3 regions of the Rhodoferax sp. GW821-FHT02C08 genome follow, and region 3 is predicted to be linked to each of the others. Evidence: predicted binding sites of a transcription regulator. Region 3 holds the regulator's gene; each other region holds the start of a gene.
The links. Region 3 encodes sigma-54, which starts transcription at its own class of promoters, with help from an activator protein. Its sites were predicted from a motif close to TGGCANGNAANCTGCTTT; they were not measured.
Positions count from the first base shown of each region.

Region 1: a site for sigma-54 is predicted at 1,735-1,752, ahead of xdp1 (exosortase-dependent surface protein XDP1). Genes of this name have one in related genera too.
Region 2: a site for sigma-54 is predicted at 2,897-2,914, ahead of AC07VY_RS17895 (PEP-CTERM sorting domain-containing protein). Genes of this name have one in related genera too.

Region 1 is NZ_JBWKVR010000020.1:83,356-90,595, forward strand. Features, by position in the region: gene prsT (XrtA/PEP-CTERM system TPR-repeat protein PrsT) at 1-1,630, shown strand, start outside; gene xdp1 (exosortase-dependent surface protein XDP1) at 1,823-2,680, shown strand; gene AC07VY_RS20740 (methyl-accepting chemotaxis protein) at 3,388-5,064, opposite strand; gene yjfF (galactofuranose ABC transporter, permease protein YjfF) at 5,130-6,095, opposite strand; gene AC07VY_RS20750 (ABC transporter permease) at 6,092-7,153, opposite strand; gene AC07VY_RS20755 (sugar ABC transporter ATP-binding protein) at 7,156-7,240, opposite strand, start outside.
Region 2 is NZ_JBWKVR010000015.1:40,299-47,538, forward strand. Features, by position in the region: gene AC07VY_RS17875 (YiaA/YiaB family inner membrane protein) at 32-505, shown strand; gene AC07VY_RS17880 (hypothetical protein) at 521-979, shown strand; gene AC07VY_RS17885 (DUF2145 domain-containing protein) at 986-1,789, shown strand; gene AC07VY_RS17890 (serine endopeptidase) at 1,800-2,831, shown strand; gene AC07VY_RS17895 (PEP-CTERM sorting domain-containing protein) at 3,009-3,593, shown strand; gene AC07VY_RS17900 (hypothetical protein) at 3,624-3,872, shown strand; gene AC07VY_RS17905 (CHAT domain-containing protein) at 4,039-7,107, shown strand; gene AC07VY_RS17910 (hypothetical protein) at 7,128-7,240, shown strand, end outside.
Region 3 is NZ_JBWKVR010000023.1:47,701-54,940, forward strand. Features, by position in the region: gene AC07VY_RS21935 (THUMP domain-containing class I SAM-dependent RNA methyltransferase) at 1-553, opposite strand, end outside; gene AC07VY_RS21940 (RNA polymerase factor sigma-54) at 660-2,237, opposite strand; gene lptB (LPS export ABC transporter ATP-binding protein) at 2,245-3,009, opposite strand; gene lptA (lipopolysaccharide transport periplasmic protein LptA) at 3,006-3,629, opposite strand; gene AC07VY_RS21955 (thiol:disulfide interchange protein DsbA/DsbL) at 3,748-4,407, opposite strand; gene AC07VY_RS21960 (SPOR domain-containing protein) at 4,488-5,192, opposite strand; gene argS (arginine--tRNA ligase) at 5,205-6,890, opposite strand; gene AC07VY_RS21970 (PsiF family protein) at 7,025-7,240, shown strand, end outside.

The DNA.
Region 1 (7,240 bases), on a different contig from region 3:
CCTGGGGCACAACGCCAAGGCGACAGCTTTGATGCAGCAGGCTTTGGCGACTAAAAATGCACCCGAATTTCACACCGCATTGGGTATGAGTTTGCTGGGCGGTGGCCAGACCGGCGACGCGATTGCTCAGCTGGAAACCGCCTTCAAAGACCCCAAGCAAACGCAGGCGGGTACCGGCCTGGTGATTTTGTACCTCCGGGATGGACTCTCTGACAAAGCCTTGGCCATTGCCGACAAATTGGTGAAGCAGCAGCCCGGCAATGCTGGTTTTTTGAATATGCTGGGCATGGCCCAGGCCCAGGGCGGCAACCGGGTAGCCGCCAAGGCCAGCTTCGAGCGCGCTCTGGCACTGGATGGTAGCCTGCTGCAGCCCAAGCTGAATTTGGCCCGGCTGGATATGTTGAACAAGGCCTATGACTCGGCTGCCACCCGTTTGGCCGCTATCTTGCAGTCCGACGACAAGAATGTGGATGCCATGTACGAGATGGCCAATGTGTCCGATCGTCGTGGCCAAACCGCGGAAACGCAGCGCTGGCTGGAAAAAGCCAACGATATCTCCGGCCCTGGCGAATTGCGCCCTGGTACCTCGCTGGTGGAGTTCCATTTGCGCAACCTCGCGCCGGCATTGGCATTGGAGGCCGCCAAGCGTCTGTCTGCCAAGGCGGGCGACAACTTGCCTGTGATGCTGGTGTATGGCCGTGCTCAATTGGCCAACGGCGATCTCGAAGGTGCGCGTTCCACCTTCTCTGGCGCAACCCGTTTCGCCGACTTCAACGCACCTCAGCAAACCGAAATTGCAACCTTGCAAATGGCGGCGAACAACCCTGCAGGTGCCGCCTACAGTCTGGAAAAAGCCTTGTCCAGCAAGCCTGACTTCCTGCCTGCTTTGGCCTTGATGACCGACGTGGAGTTGCGGCAGGCAAATCCTGCCAAGGCCGAGCAACGTGCACGCCAGGTTCTCGCGTTGGCGCCGAAACGGGCGATTGGCTACAGCCTGTTGGGTGACGTGGCGCAGGCCCGTGGCCAATCTGCAGCTGCAATCGACAACTACCGCCGCGCCCACCAGATCGAGCCGAGCTCGGACACGCTGCTGCGCTTGTTCCGCGCCTTGTCAGGCCAGGACGGCGGTAAGCCCGCCTTGCAGTTGGCGGAGCAATGGTTGAAAACCCGGCCACAGGATGCTCCTGTGCGTCGCGCTTTGGCCGATGGCTATGCGCGTGCTGGCAACTACGCCGCGGCCCGCACCAGCTATGAGTCTTTGCTGGCGCTGTCTCCTGACGACGCTGATGCCTTGAATAACCTGGCCAATGTGCTGTTGCGCTTGAAAGATCCCTCGGCGGTCACCGTGGCCGAAAAGGCCATGGCTAAGGCACCCAGCAATGCCAACGCGATCGACACACTGGGCTGGGCTTTGTTTCAGAACGGCCAGGTGGATCGCGCCTTGCAACTACTGCGCGATGCACGCCTGCGCGAGCCCGGCAACCCGGACATCCGTTACCACCTGGCGGCGGTTCTGGCCCAATCGGGACGCAAAACAGAGGCCCGTGATGAAGTCGAGGCCGCACTGAAATCCGGACGCCGTTTCGAGACCATGGCCGAGGCCGACAGCTTGCTCAAAAGCTTGCGCTAAATCGCGTTGTATGGACTTTATTTTGTGTCGAAATCCTTTACATATGTAACACATCAAATGGCAATGAATTGCATAAGTTATTGATAATAAATGGTTTATTTATTTGGCATGAGTGTTGCTTTGTTGTTTACATATGGCCGACAGATTTTTTGCAGCCGTCGCTTCGCTTAATTCGGTTCAAGAGGAAAAATGATGAAAACCCATTCTGCAAACCACGGTTCCGTCAAACAATGGTTGTTGTGCGGTGCATTCGCTCTGTTGTCCGCACCTAGCTTTGCAGCGGGTACTTGGGCGCTGGATTCTGGTTGCAATAACTCCACGAGCATTGGTAATACCCTGACCTGCGGCTCTGCTGGCGGTACTACGCTGAATGCCCAGGCTTACTCCACAGGTACGGGTACTGTCGCGGCTCCGACCACGGGCACCGCATTTGCAGCAGCAAACGTTCGTAACTGGGGTTCTGGCTTGGGTTTGGGCGTAGTGTCTGTCAACGAAGATGCGACCAGCCCCACGCACACGGCTGACAACCAGAATGGTACGGATCTGATCCTGCTGAGTTTTGGTTCGGCCGTGAACATCACCAGCCTGACCCTGGGCTACTGGGCTAGCGATGCGGACATCACCGTATTGGCGTACACCGGTGCGGGCACCCCAACCATTACGGGTAAGACCTTGACCGGTACCAGTGTGGGCCAGGCAACCAATTCCACTACCTTGAACGCGGCCAATGGCTGGACTTCGGTCAAGAACTACGGAACGGCAGGCACAACGACGGCTACCAACACCGGCGGTACAGGCACTGATGTCACCTACAACACGACAGACAGCACTACTTATTCCAGCTGGTGGCTGATCAGTGCATACAACTCCGGCTACGGCGGTGGCGCAATGGATGCTATCAATGACTTTGTGAAGCTGTTGTCTGTGGCTGCCAATGTGAAAACCACGACCAGCAAGGTGCCTGAACCAGGTTCCCTGGCTCTGATGGGTGCTGGCCTGCTGGGCATTTTGGGCACCTCGCGTCGCCGCAAGGCTGCTGTTTCTGTCTAGGCCGTAACGCCAAAGCTGCTTGCGGCAATATAAAAAAAGCACCAGAGTCTGGTGCTTTTTTTATTCCCGAGGCGCATAAATGCGCGACAAGACTTCCCTTGATTGTGTAATTTCTGAGCCTCACTGAATTACAGTCTGCTGTACTGGGCGCCCTTCACCCGACTCGTGGACGAGACAGGCAATTACCCTAGGACAAGGTCAAATGATCAACACGTCATTTTTTCCGAGAGCGATCCAAACTCTCCCGCCAAACCTGGTCACGACGTGTAGTCCAGCGCATGGGCCGTGATCGAGTGCAGAATCGAGCACTGGCGTTGCTGAATAGCCTTGCGTAGTTCTGCGTCCAGTTCCTTGACTTCGCATTAGATGTCGACGACTTTGCCGAACGGCTCCAGCGTGAACTGGGCAATCAGGCTCTTGTTCACTCCGTGCTGGCCCAAGAATTTATGCCAGACATGCCGTGCCGCCAGACAGCCCACTTTGGTTACGCCACTGGTCACTGACGAGCAGGCGATGAAAACATCGTATGGGATGCGACTCTTCCAGTTGCCCAGCAACTGCAGCGGAGCAACCCTACACTGTCATCTTGCAGCGTGGCCAGCATCTGGCTCTGGCGTTCTTCGTACTTCCATCAATACACCAGTTTGGGATTAATCCCGTAGCCCAGGGTTACTCAGGTGTAGCCTCCAGCATTCAATATGGGTACATCAATCGGCAGCCCCCAATTTGAACACCTCAACCATTTGCACCAAACCACCGGCCTGGTTTCTCAGACTGCTGGCCGCGGCCGCCATTTGTTCGACCAAGGCAGCATTTTGTTGCGTGGTTTTATCCATTTGTTTCATCGCCTCATCCACCTGAGAAACGCCATCGCTTTGCGTGGAACTGGTTGCGCTGATGTCACCCATTAATTCAGTAGCTTGGCGAATGGAATTTACCACTTCGGTCATAGTGATTCCTGCCTGATCAACCAAAATAGAGCCGGAACCCACGCGCTGCACACTGGCATTGATCAGGCTCTTGATTTCTTTGGCCGCATCCGCGCTGCGGCCGGCCAGACTGCGCACTTCCGACGCAACTACGGCAAAGCCACGCCCTTGCTCGCCAGCACGCGCAGCTTCCACTGCGGCGTTAAGTGCCAGGATGTTGGTTTGAAAAGCGATGCCATCAATCACGCCAATAATGTCCGCAATTTTGCGAGACGCGTCATTGATTCCCTTCATGGTCTGCACTACCTGGTGCACCACTTCGCCACCACGCTGCGCCACCGTCGACGCATTCATGGCGAGTCGGTTTGCCTGCTGGGCGCTTTCTGCGCTGTTTCTCACTGTGTTGCTGAGATCCGCAATAGAGGCAGCCGTCTCCTGCAAAATGTTGGCCTGCTGCTCAGTGCGACGGGACAGGTCGTGGTTACCGGCTTCAATTTCCTTGGATGCCAGTTCTACCTGTGTCGCCGAATCACGCACGTCTTTCACCAATTGGCTCAGGTTGACCGATACGTCCGACAGCGCGCGCACAGTGTGGCCTGCGACGTCATGGGGTTCGATATCCGATCGGCGGGTTAAATCACCCTGTTCAAGCGCTGCCGCAATCACACTGGCTCGTTTCAAAATTTGTGTCAGGTAGCGCGTGCAGGTCCAACTGATCAGTGCCGAGAGCAACACAGATAGGACAACAAAGCCGATGATCAAGCGGGTGTTTAGTGTGGCCAATGCATCACCGTTGCTAAGCGAGGCTTGGGCGGCACTAGCTTCCCGGCTGAGCAAAATGGCAATTTTGTCTGCCGCGACACGATGCGCGTCGTTAAGCATCGTCAACGCATTGGCTGCACCGTTGTTGTCTCCGGATGCTACGGTGAGTGTTTTGTCAAACTCTTGTCGGTAGGTTGCGATGGCTTCGGTGATGGCCTGCAAATCGTCTACCAACTCCGTGTCTACGTTGGAATCAACATGTGTTGCGACTGCCTTGCTGGCACCTACAATCGCCTGCTCCAGTTCTGTCAACTTGCCACCGAGACGCGCTTTCATCGAGTCAGTGACGACGGCATCCTTTTGCAGAGCCAGCGCAGCCACCAATTGGGATGCGCCCAGCTGTAACTCTTGTAAAGCTGCTTCATACTGATGCGCCTTGTCGATGTTGACCATGCCAGTGTCGGCCACGTTGTGTAATTCGCGCGTGAGACCACTGTTTGCAAACCAGGCGATGCCTGAAATGAGCAGCAAACAGATGATCACAAACATTGGCGGCAGCGCGATTTTTACCCCCAGTGGCAACCGCAGAAAACAGCCTTGCAACCATATCAACGGATTGAGCCTTTGTATGAAACGTGGTCGATATTTCTGCTGAGTCTTAGGAGATGCGTCCACGATCAAGGTATTGCTCATCGGTAGTTCCTGGGTTGGGGATCGGTATTACATACATTTACAAGTATGTTGTGTCCGACCTGGCATTAGGAGGTCTTTCTCCCTGACTCGAACACGCGTTGCAACACGCAAAACACAAATAGCAATGCGCCAATCACGATGCGCGTCCACCAGGAACTGAGCGAGCCATCGAACATGATGAGGGTCTGGATGATTCCCAGGGTTAGCACACCAAACAGAGTGCCCAGCATATAGCCCACACCTCCGCTAAGCAGCGCGCCACCAATCACTACTGCAGCAATTGCATCAAGCTCTAAGCCTACTGCGTGCAAGCCATAACCCGACAGCATGTAGAAGGTGAACACTACACCACCCAACGCAGCACAAAATCCGCTCAGTGCATAGACCGTCACGTTGGTACGGGCCACCGGTAGCCCCATTAGCACAGCCGAATGCTCCGAACCGCCAATGGCGTATACGGTACGGCCAAACTGCGTGTTATGCGCAAAAAATACTGCAACGGCCAAGACCACCAATGCAAGGATGGCGCTTATGGACAGCATGGGCCCATCCGCCCAGAGGTGGATACGTGTTTGTGCCAGCATTGTGTAGGTTGGGTCGGTAATGCTGATTGAATCAATACTGATGAGATAGCACATGCCACGCGCCAAAAACATGCCAGCCAGAGTGACGATAAAGGGCTGCAGGCGAAAGCGCTGGATCAACCAGCCCATGAATGCGCCAAAAAATGCTCCCATGCATAGCACCAGGGGAATGGCTAGCGCCAGATGCCAATGCAAATGCTCTACCAGTTTGGCCAGCACAATGGTGCTAAGTGCCACCACCGAACCCACCGAGAGATCAATGCCTCCGGACAGAATGACAAAGGTCATGCCCACGGCCACGATGACCAAAAAGGCGTTGTCGATCAGCAGGTTCAAAAATACCTGTGTTGAGAAAAAACCGTTGTAAGACACCGAGCCAAACACCGACATGACTGCGAACAGTGACACCGTGGCCGCTAAGGGGATATATTTGCTTGCTAATTTCATGCTTTGCTCCCTGCGCTTGGGCGCACCACCCAGCCGCGTACCGCACGGCGAAACTCCGCTGACTGCATCAGCATGACTACGAACACCACAGCTGCCTTCACCACCAAATTGATCTCAGGTGGAACACCAATGGAATAGATGGTGGAAGTCAGCGTCTGAATGATGAGCGCACCAATCAAGCTGCCCGCCAGGCTGAAGCGTCCACCGGTTAGCAAAGTGCCGCCTAGAGTGACAGCCAGAATTGCATCCAATTCCAGCAAGTTACCTGCGTTGTTGCCGTCCGCGCTCTTGACGTTGGAGCTAATGATCAAACCCGCCACACCGGCGGTGAGGCCGCAAAATGCATACACGCAGATGCTGATCAAACGCTCACGCACACCTGCCAAGCGGGCCGCTGCGGGGTTGATGCCAATTGCCTGGATAAACAGCCCCAGTGCCGTGCGCGTTACCGCCAGATGCATTACAAGGTACACAAATCCGGCAATGAACAACGCAAACGGCAAACCCCAAAGATAGCCACTGCCAATAAAAAAATAGGGTGGGTAGTACACCGTGACAATTTGTCCGTCTGTCAGAAGCTGGGCTACACCGCGGCCTGCCACCATCAGGATCAGTGTGGCGATGATGGGTTGCAAGCCAATCTTGGCGACCAGCACCCCGTTCCATAGCCCGCAGGCCAGTGCCGTGAGCAGGGCGCAGCTAATTGCCAACCACATCGGAAATCGACTCACATGCTGGGCCACGCCGTCGTTGATCACCAGCGTGCCACCTACCATCAATGCAGCCACTGCGGCGCTAATGGCCACTGTGGCACCTACCGAAATATCGATACCGCGCGTGGCGATTACCAAGGTCATGCCCAGAGCCACCAGCATCAGTGGTGAGGCGCGATTTAGGATGTCGATGACGCTGCCATAAAGGTGACCGTCACGCCATTGCAGCATCCAGAAGCCCGGATTCAGACTGGCATTGACCATCAAAATCAGCGCCAAGGTAACCAGTGGCCACAGCAAATGGTGCGTTTGCACCCGTACCAGCCAAGAAGATTTGTTTGTCATGCTTATGCCTGCCCTGCAATCATGGCGTAGACCGCATGGTCTTCCGTTCCGCCGGGCAGTTCGCCCACTTTGGCGCGGTCGCGCATC
Region 2 (7,240 bases), on a different contig from region 3:
GGCCATCTTCAACCACTTCCCAGAGGGCAGCATGCAAATCACCAAACAAGTTCTGATCCACCGCGACTCCAAAGCCTGGTCCTTGCAGGTCTGGGTCTCGTTTGCCCTGGCGGTCTTTGTCTGCGCCGTGGGCCTGGCCTATCTGCCCGGCAAGGACCTGGACCGCGCCTTTATGGTGATGGGCTACTTCTTTTGTTTGACGGCGGCGTTCGTGCTGTCCAAGTTTGTGCGCGACAACGAGAAAACCCAGGGCGACCAGCGCAATGCCGACACGCCCATGTTCAAGCTGGTGGTCTGGGGCGGCTTCTTTCTGGCCATGGGTCTGACCGGCTGGGGCCTGGTGCGTATGGAGGTCAATGACACGTACAAGGCCTTTCTGGGTGTGAGCTGGCTCTATCTGATCACCGGCAGCTTCACCCTCGCCAAGACTTTGCGTGACCGGCATGAGGCCGATGTGGCCGATGCCCAGCTGCGCAACCGCCTGCACCGCGCCGACGCTGAATAACTTCTGGAGACCCTTATGCGAAACCCAATTGCTAGTATTTTGATAGCTGCTTGCGCAGGTATCTTCTGCGCTACAGCCCCATTTGATGCTCAGGCCCAAAGCGAGGCCTCTGCGCTGAGCGCTATGTCGGCCCTGCCCATCGCCTCGGTCGTGGTGGGCTCGACGGCGGCGGCCAGCACGGTCGTGGCTCTGCCGGTGGTGCTGCTGACGGCGGGCGCGGTGCTGGTGGTGAAGACGGTGCAGTCCACCGCCCGTGGCACGGTGTACCTGCTGGAGCGTGCCTCGGACGGCGCCCAGGCCAGCGTGGAGATCGGCGCCCGGGCCGTGTCAGGCACGGCGCTGGCGGTGGGCAGCGTGGTGACGGTCAGCGTCATCGGGGCTGGCGTGGTGCTGTCGGCGGCGGGCGAGGCGATTGCCTTCATCCCCAACGCTCTGGGCCGGGCCCTGCTGTACAACGAAAAAGTCACGGGCTAGTCGGCTATGCGGATCCGTTTCTTCTCCATTCTCTGGCTCTGCGCCGGCCTGTGGCTGGCCCAGCCCGCACTGGCGGGGCGCAATTGCGACGCCGAACAGCCGCCCAAAGCCGCCACGGTGGAGCGCGGCCTGACCCTGGCCGAGCGCACCTTCGCGGCACTGGATGCCAGCGGCGCGCGCGTGGTGGTCCTGGCCCGCGCCGGGCAAGACCTCAGTGCGTACGGCCTGCGCTATTCCCATCTCGGCTTCGCCTACCAGCAGCCTGACGGGCAGGGCGGCCACGTGTGGCGCGTGCTGCACAAGCTCAACCAGTGCGGCACACCAGATGCTGCCATCTACCGCCAGGGCCTGGGCGAGTTCTTCATGGACGACCTGTGGCGCTACGAGGCCACCTGGGTCGTGCCCACGCCCGAGGTGCAGGACCGCCTGCTGGCCCTGCTGCAGGACCCGGCCCGCGCCACCCGTATGCACACCAAGCCCTACAGCTTGGTCAGCTACGCCTGGGGCACGCGCTACCAGCAGTCCAACCAATGGGCGTTGGAAACCCTGGCCTCGGCCATGGAGCCCGGCGCCGACAGCCGGCTGCGCGCCCAGGCCTGGCTGCAGCGCCAGGGCTACGAGCCCACAGCGCTGCACATTGGTCCGTTGACGCGCCTGGGCGCGCGTGCGACCCAGGCGAACGTGGCCTTTGACGACCACCCGAATGCCAAGCGTTTCAGCGACCGCATCGAGACAGTCACCGTAGACTCGGTGTTTGCCTGGTTGCAGCGGGCCCAACTGGGCAAGGCGCCGGTCCGTTTGTCCCTGTGAAGGAGTTGCGATGAGCAAAGCACTGCGTTTGTCTGAAAAGTGGTTCCGCCGTGGCCTGTGGCTGGTGGCGTTTGTGTTTGGTGGTTTCCTGATCGGCCTGGGGGGCAGTATCGTCGGCGACCTGCCGCAGGTGGAGCACCAGTTCAGCCAGGAGGACTTCATAGACAAGCCCGCCGCCGCCCAGGCGCGTGCCGCCGTGAAGACCGGCGAGCAGGCCGAACACGAGGCCGACACTGCGCTGGAGCAGGCCCAGCTCAAGCTGCAGGTGGCGCAGACCGATGCCGCTGCGGCGCGTGAAACCTTTGACAACTGGCTGGCCACCCGCCACGCCACCGGCAGCGCCGACCAGGACCCCGAGCTGCTGTCGCGCACCAAGGCGCTGGACAAGCTCAAGGCCGCAGAGCGCAACGCCCAGAGCCAGATCGAACAGCTGGAGCAACGTGCCTTGGACGCCCGCCAGTCGGTGCAGGCCGCGCAAAAGAAGCTGTCCACTTTGGAGCAGACCGCGCAAGAGGCGCTGTACGCCGAGCAGCGCAAGCAGGAGTTGCGCGTGTTCGGCTACCGGTTGGCGCTGACCTTGCCCCTGCTGGTGGTGGCGGGCTGGCTGTTTGCCAAGAAGCGCAAGAGCACCTACTGGCCGTTCGTCTGGGGCTTCATCTACTTTGCGCTGTTCGCTTTCTTCATCGAGCTGGTGCCCTACCTGCCCAGCTACGGCGGCTACGTGCGCTACGTGGTCGGCATCGTGCTGACCGTGCTGGTGGGCCGCCAGGCCATCGTGGGCTTGAACCGCTATCTGGAAAAGCAGAAGCTGGCCGAGGCCTTGCCGGATGCCCAGCGGCGCGAGGAACTCAGCTACGACGTGGCCCTGGCCCGCCTGGCCAAGAGCGTGTGCCCGGGCTGCGAGCGCACGGTGGATCTGAAGGACGCCGGTATCGACTTCTGCCCGCACTGCGGCATCGGCCTGTTCGACCACTGCAAACCCTGCAACACCCGTAAGAGTGCGTTTGCCAAGTTCTGCCACAGCTGTGGCGCTGCGACGTGATGGGGGCTTGTGCCCGGTTGCTCAAATAGATGTAACTATTAACAACTTTTACACACTGGGTGCGATGAAATAAAAATTTCATTAGATTTCAATGACTTAGTGCCAGTTCGGCATTTCGTCTTTACGTTACTGTTACCAATAGCAGGCATCTGGCGCCTGTATTAATTCAGGAAACGTATGAAATTTGCATCTGCACTGGCTCTGGTTGGTTTGGCTCTTTCGGGTGTCGCCCAGGCCATGCCGGTCACCTCCGAGTCGTTCCACAGCGGCATGAACACCGGTTATTCGCTTACCGGCGCTTCGTCGGTGGACGGCAATGTCGACTGGTTTGTGTTTGACTCCAACGGCACGTCAGCCACGGTCTTCAATTTCAACCGTACGGTGGCGGCTCCTGATCTGATTGCCGGCCTGTACCGCGGAGACACCAGTGGTTTTGACTACGCCGCGGCAGGTGCCAACGCTTTTTACTCCTACAGCCAGGCCGCGCAGTACAACTCCGCGCTGACCTGGATCAACTACTTCGACGACTCCCACGGCAACAGCCTGGGCGGCCCATACGGTGATCCCGACTTCAACCTGGTGCTCGGCGCTGGCCGCTACTCGCTGGCGCTGTCCTCGCTGAATGGCGCGGCCGGTACCTATCGATTCACCACCAATGCCAACAGCGTAACCACCAACCATGTGCCCGAGCCGGGCTCGGTGGCACTGTTGGGCCTGGGCCTGGCCGCGATGGTGGCGGTGCGCCGCCGCAAGGCCGCCTGAGCGAGCAGACTGCGCAAGCGGCTTCTCTTGATGGCATTGACTGCGGGCGCCTTCGGTACAGGCTCCACCGAATTTGCCATCATGGGTTTGCTGCCCGAGGTGGCGGCGGACCTGGTGTCGCGTGACCAGCGCGCCCAGGCCACGGCCCTGCAGTCCGGCGTGTCCCATGCCCAAACTGCCCTGGGTGGGCGCGGCCTTGGCGTTGGTGGCTTTCGGCATGAGCTTCCTGGCCCGCGCGCAGGACCGCAAGTATGCGCACCGCACGGCCAGCGCGCGTAAGGCCGCGATGTTTGCGCATTGAAGTTCAAGCCAAATATGCCGCTGGCGCAGCTGGTATCTGCGCTGGAAGCTATTGAATAGATAGCATGTGAGGTCGTTCCCCGATTGACACCCGTCGCCGGCCAGAACTAAGATTTGCCGACTTGGGTTGCCTGGGAGGCTGTTTGTGCATGCACTGTCCGAGCGACACCACCGGGGCCACTATGGGCTCGCCATTTGCCTGTTGGCGCTGTGCCTAGCCCTGCCGCTGGCGGCCCACGCACAAAGTGATGCCGACGACGCGGGCAACATGTCCAGCCTGGACGAAGGCGACGTCAGCGGCAGCAACCTGACCCGCGACGAAGCCACCCGCCTGCTGGCCCAGCCTCTGCCCGATACCCCGGATGCCCGCTACGCCGCGCTGCAACGCCAGTACCGTGCGGCCTTGTTGCTGGAAGAGCGCGCCCGCCTGATCGCCACTGCCCGCCAATTGGTGGACGCCGGGCGCGGCCGGCCCGGCGGGGAGAGCTGGATCACCACCTACCTGGATGCTGAATTCACCTGGGGCAGTTCGGGCAAGGCATTGGAGGTCAGCGAAGCTTTCGTCACGGATTCCAGCCTGCCGCTGGGCCAGCGTGCCTTGGCTGCGTTGCGCCAGACCTATTTCGCCGCCCAGGGTAATGACCGCGCCATTCTGGCCCGGCTGTGGTCGCGTGCCGACGACCTGGCGGCGCAGGCCCTGCGCCAGGGCGTGGCGCCCGCCGGTCTGCCCGTCAATCGGCTGCAGGTGCGTGCCGAAATCGAGCGCTGGCAAGGTAATGGCAAGGCCATGGTGGCTACGCTGCGCGAATCGATAGGCCTGAGTCGCAGTGCCGTGCAGGCCGCGCGCAGCCACAGCACCGGGCCGCGCGACCCGGATGTGCTGGATGCCTATGGCCGTCTTGACGGCTCCATGGGCATGCTGACCTACGCCCTGGTGCGCGATGGCCGGCCGCAGGAAGCCATCCATGTGGCCCAGGCCAACCTGGCGCTGTGGCGCTCCGGCCAGATCAGCGACGGCCTGGGCGCGCGCTGGAACTACCGCTTGGCCACCAGCCTGAACGCCACCCAGCAATTCGCCCCGGCGCTGGCCGCAGCCCAGCTGTCCGACGAAATGCTGCAGCGCGCCGGTGTCAGCGCCGCCAGCCATACCGGCTGGCTGGCACGCCAGGAGATCGTGCGCGCGCTGATCGGCCTGAAGCGCTGGCCCGAGGCCGATGCGTCTTACCGGGGCTTTCTGGCCAGCATGCCGCCCGACACTCTGGCCCGCACCCGCGCATCCGACTGGCGGCTGCTGGCCCTGCTGGCGGTCAAGAACGGGCGCATGGAAGAGGCGCTGGAGCTGACTGAGCGCTCGCTGCGCTACCGCAACCGCCTGTACGGCGCCAACCACCCGCAAACCCAGGAGGCGGCCGGCATGCGCGGCCTGGTGCGCCTGCTGCGCGGCGACCTGCGCCTGGCCATGGTGGACTACGAAGCCCTGTTCGCCGCCACGCTGGACAACCCCGGCGGCTGGCTGGACCTGGACCTGCGCGGTGTGCGCGGCTATGTGCTGGGCATTACCTTCGACGAGTTCATGCGCTTCGTGGCCGACAAGGCGCTGAAAGGTGAGGCGGTGGACCCGGCCATGAGCGACCGCGCCCTGCAGCTGGCCGACCGCAGCAGCCTGGGCGTGACCCAGCGTGCCATCACCGACAGCACGGCCCGCGTGCTGGCCAGCACACCGGCCCTGCGTGCCCTGCTGGACCAGGAGCAGACCCAGCGCCAGGCCGTGTCCGCTTTGGTCGCCACGCTCAACACCAGCCTGGGCGAGGAAGACAGCCTGCGCCGCCAGGCCCAGACGGCCGAATTCAAGGCCCTGCCAGAGGCCGACCGCAAAGCCTTTGCCGAGCGCCAGCAGGCCGTGCGCGATAGCATCAAAACCCAGCAAACCGGTGTCAGCACTGCGCGCACCGCGCTGACCACCCAGCGCGAGCGGATCGCCAAGCAGTTCCCCGCCTATGCCGACCTGGTCACGCCCAGCACGCCCCGGCCGGACCAGCTGCGCCAGTTGCTAACCCCTGGCGAGGCCCTGCTGGTGCTCTACCCCACCGACAGCGCCACCCTGGTCTGGCTGCTGGGTGCGGATGGCCGCAAGGCCTTCAGCGCCGTGGCCGTGTCGCGTGCCGATCTGGCCCGGCGCGTGGCCCAGCTGCGTGGCCAGCTGGACCTGGGCAGCGCCCCCGCAGGGCGCGAGCCGGTCGTGCCCAGCGCCCCGCTGTACGCGCTGTACAAAGACCTGCTAGGCCCCATAGAACCCAGCCTGCGCGATGTGCGCTCGCTGCTCATCGCCACCGATGGGCCCCTGGCCAGCCTGCCGCTGGCGGCCCTGGTCACACAGCCGCCGCAGCCCGACCAGGCGCCGGCCTGGCTGGTGCGGCAGATGGCGGTGACTCAGCTGCCTTCGTCCTCGGCCTTGCTGGCGCTGCGCCGGGTAGCCCAGCCTGCGGTGGCGGCCAAGGCCTTGATGGGGTTTGGCGACCCACTGTTCAATGCCCAGGCCGGCAAAGCCGTGCGCGTGAGCACCCAGCTGCAGCCGGATGCCGCGCGTTACGACGCCGAATGGGGCTTTCGCTACGCCGACATGCCGGCTCTGCCCGATACCCGCACTGAGCTGCTGGCCCTGGCCGGCGCACTCGGCGCGAATGCCAAGACCGACCTGCTGCTGGGCGCCCAGGCCACGCGCCGCGCCGTGCTGGACGCGAATCTGCTGGACCGCCGCGTGGTCGCCTTCGCCACCCACGGCCTGCTGCCCGGTGAGCTGCCCGGTATCTCCAAACCCTCGCTGGCCATGGCTGCCACCAGTGATGAACGCGAGTCGCCGCTGCTGGAGCTGGACGACGTGCTGGGCCTGCGCCTGAATGCGCAATGGGTGCTGCTATCGGCCTGCAACACGGCGGCGGGCGAGCAGGGCGGGGCGGCGATGTCCGGCCTGGTGCGTGGCTTCTTTTTTGCTGGTGCGCGCTCGGTGCTGGCAACCCATTGGGCGGTGGAATCGGAGTCGGCCACGGCCCTGACCAGCGCCACTTTTGCAGTCCAGGCCAAGGGGGCGGTTTCGCGCGGCGAAAGCCTGCGCCAGGCCCAGCTGGCCATGCTGGACGGCACACTGGGCGGAGGCCGCTGGAGCCACCCGTTTTACTGGGCGCCGTACGCGCTGTTTGGCGACCCGGTGCGTTGACCCCCTTCACGAGGAATCCCATGTCCCCCACACACGCTTTCGTACCGGCCCGATGGACCGCCTGGCTTCTGCTGCTGGCGCTCAGCCTGTGGGCTGCGGGCGCCCAGGCACAGGCGGTAGCAGTGGTGACCGA
Region 3 (7,240 bases):
CGGCGGCCAGGGTTTCCTTCAACGGCGCATCGCCCTTGTCTTCACGCCAGCCACGTTTGAACAGCGCGTCGCCCGAGGTGTCAATGTAGATGGTGGCGCGCTCGGTGGTCAGGTGCAGGTAGATGCGCACATCGGGCCACTGCACATTCACGTCGGGGCGCACGCCGGTCTTGAAGCGGAAGCGGTCGGCCACCGCGTCCTTCACCTTCAACGCAGCGAAGTTCAGCGAATTGAGCGGGCTGTGCTGGGCCGTGACCTCGATCTTGAAGCTTTGCTTGGGCGTGAACCAGATCTCCCAGGCCACGTTGCTGGCGGCTTCGTACAGGTCTTTTTCGCTGCGGTATTCGGTGTTGGACAGCTCGATCAGCACGCGCTGCGCCAGGCGGCTGTGCAGGTTCAGCCGCATCGCGTCGCGCCAGGAGGAGCGCACCAGCGTGCCGCCCCGCATCACCCGCAGGTCTTCGCCCTGCAGGCCGGTAATGCCATGCACCTCTTCGGCCAGCAGCTCTTCCACGCCGGCGGCGCAGGGTAAAAATAATTGGAGTTGGTTCATATCGTTATTTCCATGGTGTCACGCTACGCAGCCTGGGGCAAGCGGGGGCGAAGCTCTTTCCTCCAGCTGCGGCATACCGTGCACGCGGCCTGGGGGAGAGCATGTTCTACAGCGCTTTGCGCAGGTTCGTGGGGGCTATGCGCAGCGCTTCGCGGTACTTGGCCACGGTGCGACGCGCGCATTCAATGCCCTGCTCTTTCAGCATGTCGGACAGCTGGCTGTCGCTGAGCGGCTTCTTTGGGTCTTCGGACGAGACAAACTGCTTGATCAGCGCGCGCACCGCGGTGCTGGACGCATTGCCGCCGGTCTCCGTCCCCAGGGACGAGCCGAAGAAATACTTCAGCTCGAAGGTGCCGTAGGGCGTGGCCATGTATTTGGCGGTGGTCACGCGGCTGATGGTGGACTCGTGCAGTCCCAACTCGTCGGCGATCTCGCGCAGCACCAGAGGACGCATGGCCAGCGCGCCGTGGCTGAAGAAGTTCTTCTGCCGTTCCACGATGGCGTTGCTGACCCGCAAAATCGTGTCGAAGCGCTGCTGGATGTTCTTGATGAACCAGCGCGCCTCCTGCAGACGCTGCTGCAGCGCGGCGTTGTTCGACGAATCCTTGCCGCCGCCCTTGTGCTGGCGCAGCGCATTGGCATAGATATCGTGCACGCGCAGGCGCGGCATGACCTCGGCATTCAGCTGCACCCGGAAGCGGGCCTGGGCGCCACGCCCGACCTTGACCACGATCACGTCGGGCACCACGATGTTGCGCTCCACATCGACAAAGCGCCGCCCCGGCTTGGGCTCCAGCCGGGCGATCAGCGCCATGGCAGCCTTGATATCGGTCTCGGTGGCGCGGCACAACTGGGCCAGGCGCTTCACATCGCGCCGGGCCAGCAGGTCCATGGACTGGCGGCAGATGCGCATGGCCACCTTGCGCGCCGGGTCATCGCCCAGCACGGGCTGCAAACCCTCCAGCTGCAGCAACAGGCATTCACCCAGATGCCGCGCGCCCACGCCCGCCGGCTCCAGGCTTTGCAGCAGGCTCAGGGCCACGGTAAAGCGGTGTACCAGCTCTTCCACGGCCTCGGCGTCGTCGCCCGCCAGACCACGCGCCAGGGTTTCGAAATCGTCTTCCAGGTAGCCGTCGTCATTCAGCGATTCGATCAAAAAGCGCAGCGCTGCCTGGTCCACCTCACCCAGCCGCAGGGCCAGGGCCTGGCGGTGCAGAAAGCTGGTCAGCGACTCCTGGTTGCGGGCCAGCTCGGTGGCGTCCATCTCGCCGTCTTCACCCAGGTTGTTCTGGCGCGCCGGGGCATCGCCGCCCCATTCGCTGTCGTCGGGTTTGATCTCGGAAGTGCCATCGCCATCCCAGCTGGTGTCGTCACCGCCGGTTAAAGGGGATTCGGCATCATTTGGGGCTTCTACGCTGGATTCACTTGCGTATTCAGCTACAGAACTTGTAGCAATTTCAGCCTCGCGCTCCCCTGTGCTGACCGGCGTGTCGGACTGGGCCAAGCCGAACTCCTCACGTGCAGCCTCGTCCATATTGCGTTCCAGAAACGGGTTGTCGTCCAGCATCTGGTCCACTTCCTGGCTCAGTTCCAGGGTGGACAGTTGCAGCAGGCGGATGGACTGCTGCAGCTGGGGCGTCAGCGCCAGATGCTGTGAAACGCGTAGGGATAAGCCTTGCTTCATCGGAGCATCACATCTTGAAATGTTCGCCGAGGTAGACGCGACGCACATCGGCGTTGTCCACGATCTCGGACGGCGTGCCCTCGGCCAGCACATTGCCGTCGCTGATGATGTAGGCGTGGTCGCAAATGCCCAGCGTTTCGCGCACATTGTGGTCGGTGATCAGCACGCCGATGCCACGCGACTTCAGGAAGCCGATGATGCGCTGGATCTCGATCACCGCAATCGGGTCGATACCGGCAAAAGGCTCGTCCAGCAAAATGAAACGCGGCTGGGTGGCCAGGGCACGGGCGATTTCCACGCGGCGGCGCTCGCCACCAGACAGGGCCATGGCCGACGAATCGCGCAAATGCTCCACCCGCAAATCCTGCAGCAACGCCGTCAGGCGCTTTTCGATCTCGGCGCGGGTGAGGGACTTGCCGGCCTTGTCGTGCTGCAATTCCAGCACGGCGCGCACATTTTCTTCCACCGTGAGCTTGCGGAAAATCGAGGCTTCCTGGGGCAGATAGCTCAGGCCCAGGCGCGAACGCCGGTGGATGGGCATGTGCTCCACCGACTGGCCGTCGATGGAAATATGCCCGCCATCGGCCCGCACCAGGCCCACGATCATGTAGAAGGAAGTGGTTTTGCCCGCGCCGTTGGGGCCCAACAAACCGACCACCTCGCCTTTTTTGACGGCCAGCGTCACGTCTTTCACGACCTTGCGCTTGCCGTAGGCTTTTTGCAGATGGCGCGCCTCCAGGCGGCTTTCTCCCGACTCCACCACCGCCGTCACTTCTTCACGCCCTCCAGCGTGCTGGTGGAACGTAGCACCGGGGCGGGCCCGGCAGCTGCCGTGCCGCTAGCGGCCGACGCTGCAGCCTTGGGTGTCAGCATGGCGCGTACGCGGCCATTCTGGCCACCGGGATTGCTGCCGGCTGTGCCGCTGTCCACGGTGAATACATCGGTGGTGTTGTCATAGACGATCAGTTCGCCGGTGATTTCGTCGTTCACCTTGCTGCCGACCAGACGACGCAAAATGGCCCGCTTGATGAAGCGCACGTTGTCCAGCTTGCTGCTGTACTCGATGGTTTCGCCCTCGCCTTCTATGTATTCGTCCAGGCCGTCGCGTTTTTGCTTGAAATACGCCAGCTTGCCCGGCTCCGCCGTCACCACGCCGAACTGGTTGCCCTCGGCATCCTGGCGCACATCGACGCGGGCGCCACGGATGATGATGGTGCCCTTGGTCATCACCACCTTGCCGGTAAAGACATTGGTCTGCTTCAGATCGTCATAACGCGCCGCGTCCGCCTCGATATTCATAGGCTTGAGTTTGTCGGCTTTTTCCGCGTGGGCCGCTCCGCCTAGACCGACGAAACAAACCACGAGCAGTGAGAGTAGGGTGTTGATTTTCATAGAGGCACGAATCTTGCAATTCATTGTAACGGCCCCTCACCCCGAGTTGGACGTAGCCAGAAAAAAGCCCGCTGACGCGGGCTTTTTCATCTCTCCGGCCTTGCCGGCCATGCCGGGATCAGGCTTTCTTGCGCTGCTCGGCCACCAGATATTCCACAACGGCCAATGCACGCGGCATGGTCTGCGCCTGGCTGCCATCGGTGTAGAACTTGCCAGCCACGCCCAAAGCGGGCACGCCCGCGACCTGGTAGGCCTGCTGCAGCTGGGACGCCTTGCGCACCTTGGTGCTGACGCCAAAAGACTGGTACGTCTCGGTGAACTTGGTTTTGTCCAGACCCTGCTTCACGGCCCAGGCGATCACCAGATCATCTTTGTCCAGACGCTGGTGCTCCACATGGATGGCGTTGAACACCTTGCCATGCAGGGCGTCCAGCTGGCCCAGAGCCTCCAGCGTGTAGTACAGCTTTTGCGGCGGGATGAAGCTGTCCTGGAAGTTCACTGGCACACGCTTGAAGGCAATATCCTTGGGCAGGCGCTTGAGCCACTCCACCAAGGTGGGCTCAAACGCATTGCAATGCGGACAGGCGTACCAGAAGAACTCGATCACTTCGACCTTGCCGGCCGGGGCTTCTGTTGCGACTGGCTTGTCCAGCACCAGGTAATCCGTGCCCGCCACGGGCGGCTTGCCCTGCGCCAGGGCGCTACCGGTATGACCTACGGCCAGCGTGGAACCAGCCAGCACACCCGCTGAAGCCAGCGAAAACTCACGACGTTTCATTGCAAATCACTCCTTGTGGGGGGTCGGATCGGTGCCGAGCGCAAAAGTTCAGCGCGCAGCACCAGCTTCAAGAGAACTGGTCAACGCTGCACGCGCACCAGGGTGGTTTCGCTACCGGCACTTTCCAGCCGGTCCTTGGCATGCTCGGCATCGTCGCGCTTGGCGTACGGGCCCATGCGCACACGGTAGACGGTGCGGCCGGACTGCTCGCGCTCGGTAACCTTGGCTTCCATGCCCATCATGGCCAGCTTGGCACGCTGGGCCTCGGCATCTTCGGGCGTACGGTAGGCACCGGCCTGCACGAAGTACTCAAACGGCTCGGCTGTGGGTGCCAGCGCAGGTGCCGTGGCCACGGTGGCAGACGCAGCCGCCTTGGCTTTGACCTTGGCCAGATCGCCCAGCGGGTCGGCCGAGGCTGCGGCCGACGGCTTGGCATCCGGCTTCACCGCAACGGCCGCTGGTGGCGTGGGCACCACGGCCGGAGTCGCCGCTGGCGCCGGTGGCGGCACCACCAGCGGAGTCGCCGCATCCACCGCGCCGGATGCCGCGGGCGCCGCAGAGCGCACCGGGTTTTTGCCGTGCAAGGGGGTATTCGGATCCCAGTCCTTGTTTTTCTGGCTTTCGACCGCGTCGTGGTCGGCGCCATTGGCCTGGGTCTTGCCATTCATGAACGGCACCGGCACCTTGGTGACATAGACCGCCACCGCCAGCGCCGAGCCCAGGCCGACCACCACCCCGATGATGAAACCCAGGATGGTGCCGCCGCTTTGCTTTTGTTTTGTCATGCTTGCTGTCAATTACATTTTTTCCGGAGCATCCACGCCCAGTACTGCCAAGCCATTGTGCAATACCTGCGCGCAGGCGGCGACCAGGGCCAGGCGGGCCAGCTTGAGCGGCTCGTCGTCCACCAGCACGCGCTCGGCGTCATAGTAGCTATGCAGGTTGGCGGCCAGCTCACGTAGGTAGAAGGTCACGTCATGCGGGGCAAAACCTTCGGTAGCGGCTGTCAGCATCTCGGGGTACTTGGCCAGCTGCAGCATCAGCGTCTGGGCCTGCGGCACCAGCAGGCTGGACAGGTCCACGCCCTGCAGCGACGCCACATCGCCACCCCAATCGCGCAGCATCTTGCAGATGCGGGCGTGTGCGTACTGCACGTAGTACACCGGGTTGTCGTTGTTCTTGGCCAGCGCCAAATCGATGTCAAAGGTGTATTCGGTATCGGGCTTGCGGCTCAGCAGGAAGAAGCGCACCGCGTCCTTGCTGGTCCAGTCGATCACGTCGCGCAGCGTCACATAGCTGCCAGCGCGCTTGGAGATCTTCACCTCTTCGCCGCCGCGCACCACCCGCACCATGGTGTGCAGCACGTAGTCGGGGTAGCCCTGGGGAATGCCCACATTCGCCGCCTGCAGGCCGGCGCGCACCCGGGCGATGGTGCCGTGGTGGTCGGTGCCCTGGATGTTCACCACCTTGGTGAAACCCCGCTCCCACTTGGCGATGTGGTAGGCCACGTCGGGCACAAAGTAGGTGTAGCTGCCGTCGGTCTTGCGCATGACGCGGTTCTTGTCGTCGCCGTAGTCGGTAGACTGCAGCCACAGCGCACCGTCTTGCTCGTAGGTCTTGCCGGCTTCCTGCAGGCGCTTGACGGTGGCGTCCACCCGGCCGCTGGTGTACAGGCTGGACTCCAAGTAGAAGTTGTCGAACTTGACCTGGAAGGCTTGCAAATCCAGGTCCTGCTCGCGGCGCAGATAGGCCACGGCGAATTCGCGGATGGAATCCAGGTCATCCACCTTGCCCGAGGCCGTGACTTCGCGGTCGTCGGCCTTGACGGTCTTGCCGGCCAGGAAGTCCTGCGCGATATCACCGATGTAGTCGCCGTTGTAGGCGGCCGCATTTTCACCACTAGGCCACTCGGCGTCGCCGGGCTTGAAGCCCTTGGCACGCAGCTGCGTGCTGTTCGCCAGGGTGGCGATCTGCACGCCGGCGTCGTTGTAATAGAACTCGCGGTACACGTCCCAGCCCTGGGTGGCGTACAGGTTGCAGATGGCATCGCCCAGCGCCGCCTGGCGGCCATGGCCCACATGCAGCGGGCCGGTGGGGTTGGCCGAGACGAATTCCACCAGGATGTGCTGGTTGTTGCTGGGCTGCACGCCGAAGCTGGCAGCAGCGGACAGCACCTCGCGCACCACTTCCTGCTTGGCAGCGGGCTTGAGCTTGATGTTGATGAAGCCCGGGCCGGCGATGTCGATGGCCTCGACCCATTTTTCGAACGCCGGCTGCTCCAGCAGGGCCACGCGCAGGTTTTCACCCAGCTGGCGCGGGTTCAGCTTGAGCGGCTTGGCCAGCTGCATGGCGGCGGTGCAGGCGAAATCGCCGTGTGCGGCCACTTTGGGGGACTCGAACGCGGCTTTGGCGCCAGCGCCGGGGGCAATTTTTTCCAGCCCGACGGCCAGCGCCGCGAGCAATTCGTGTTTGACTGAGAGCATGGCCGGATTTTACCGGGGGGTGCCCACCCCTCGCGTCATCCGGCTTGCGCATTGCGGCGTTATGGGTTGCAATCCAGTCGTCTTCGGACCTTGCGCACAGGATTTACCCCACAACCTCTTCTTCTGGAGCCTGCATGAAACAACTATTACCTCTCGTCGCCGCCCTGGGTCTGACTCTGTCTATGGGCCTGGTCCACGCTGCCGACAAGGAGCCCACGCCCCAGCAAGCCAAGATGTCGGCCTGCAGCAAAGAAGCCAAGGGCAAAAAAGGCGATGAATACAAGGCTGCCGTAAAAGCCTGCCTGAGCGCCGATGCACCTGCAGCCGCAGCAGATGCCAAGCCCACGCAA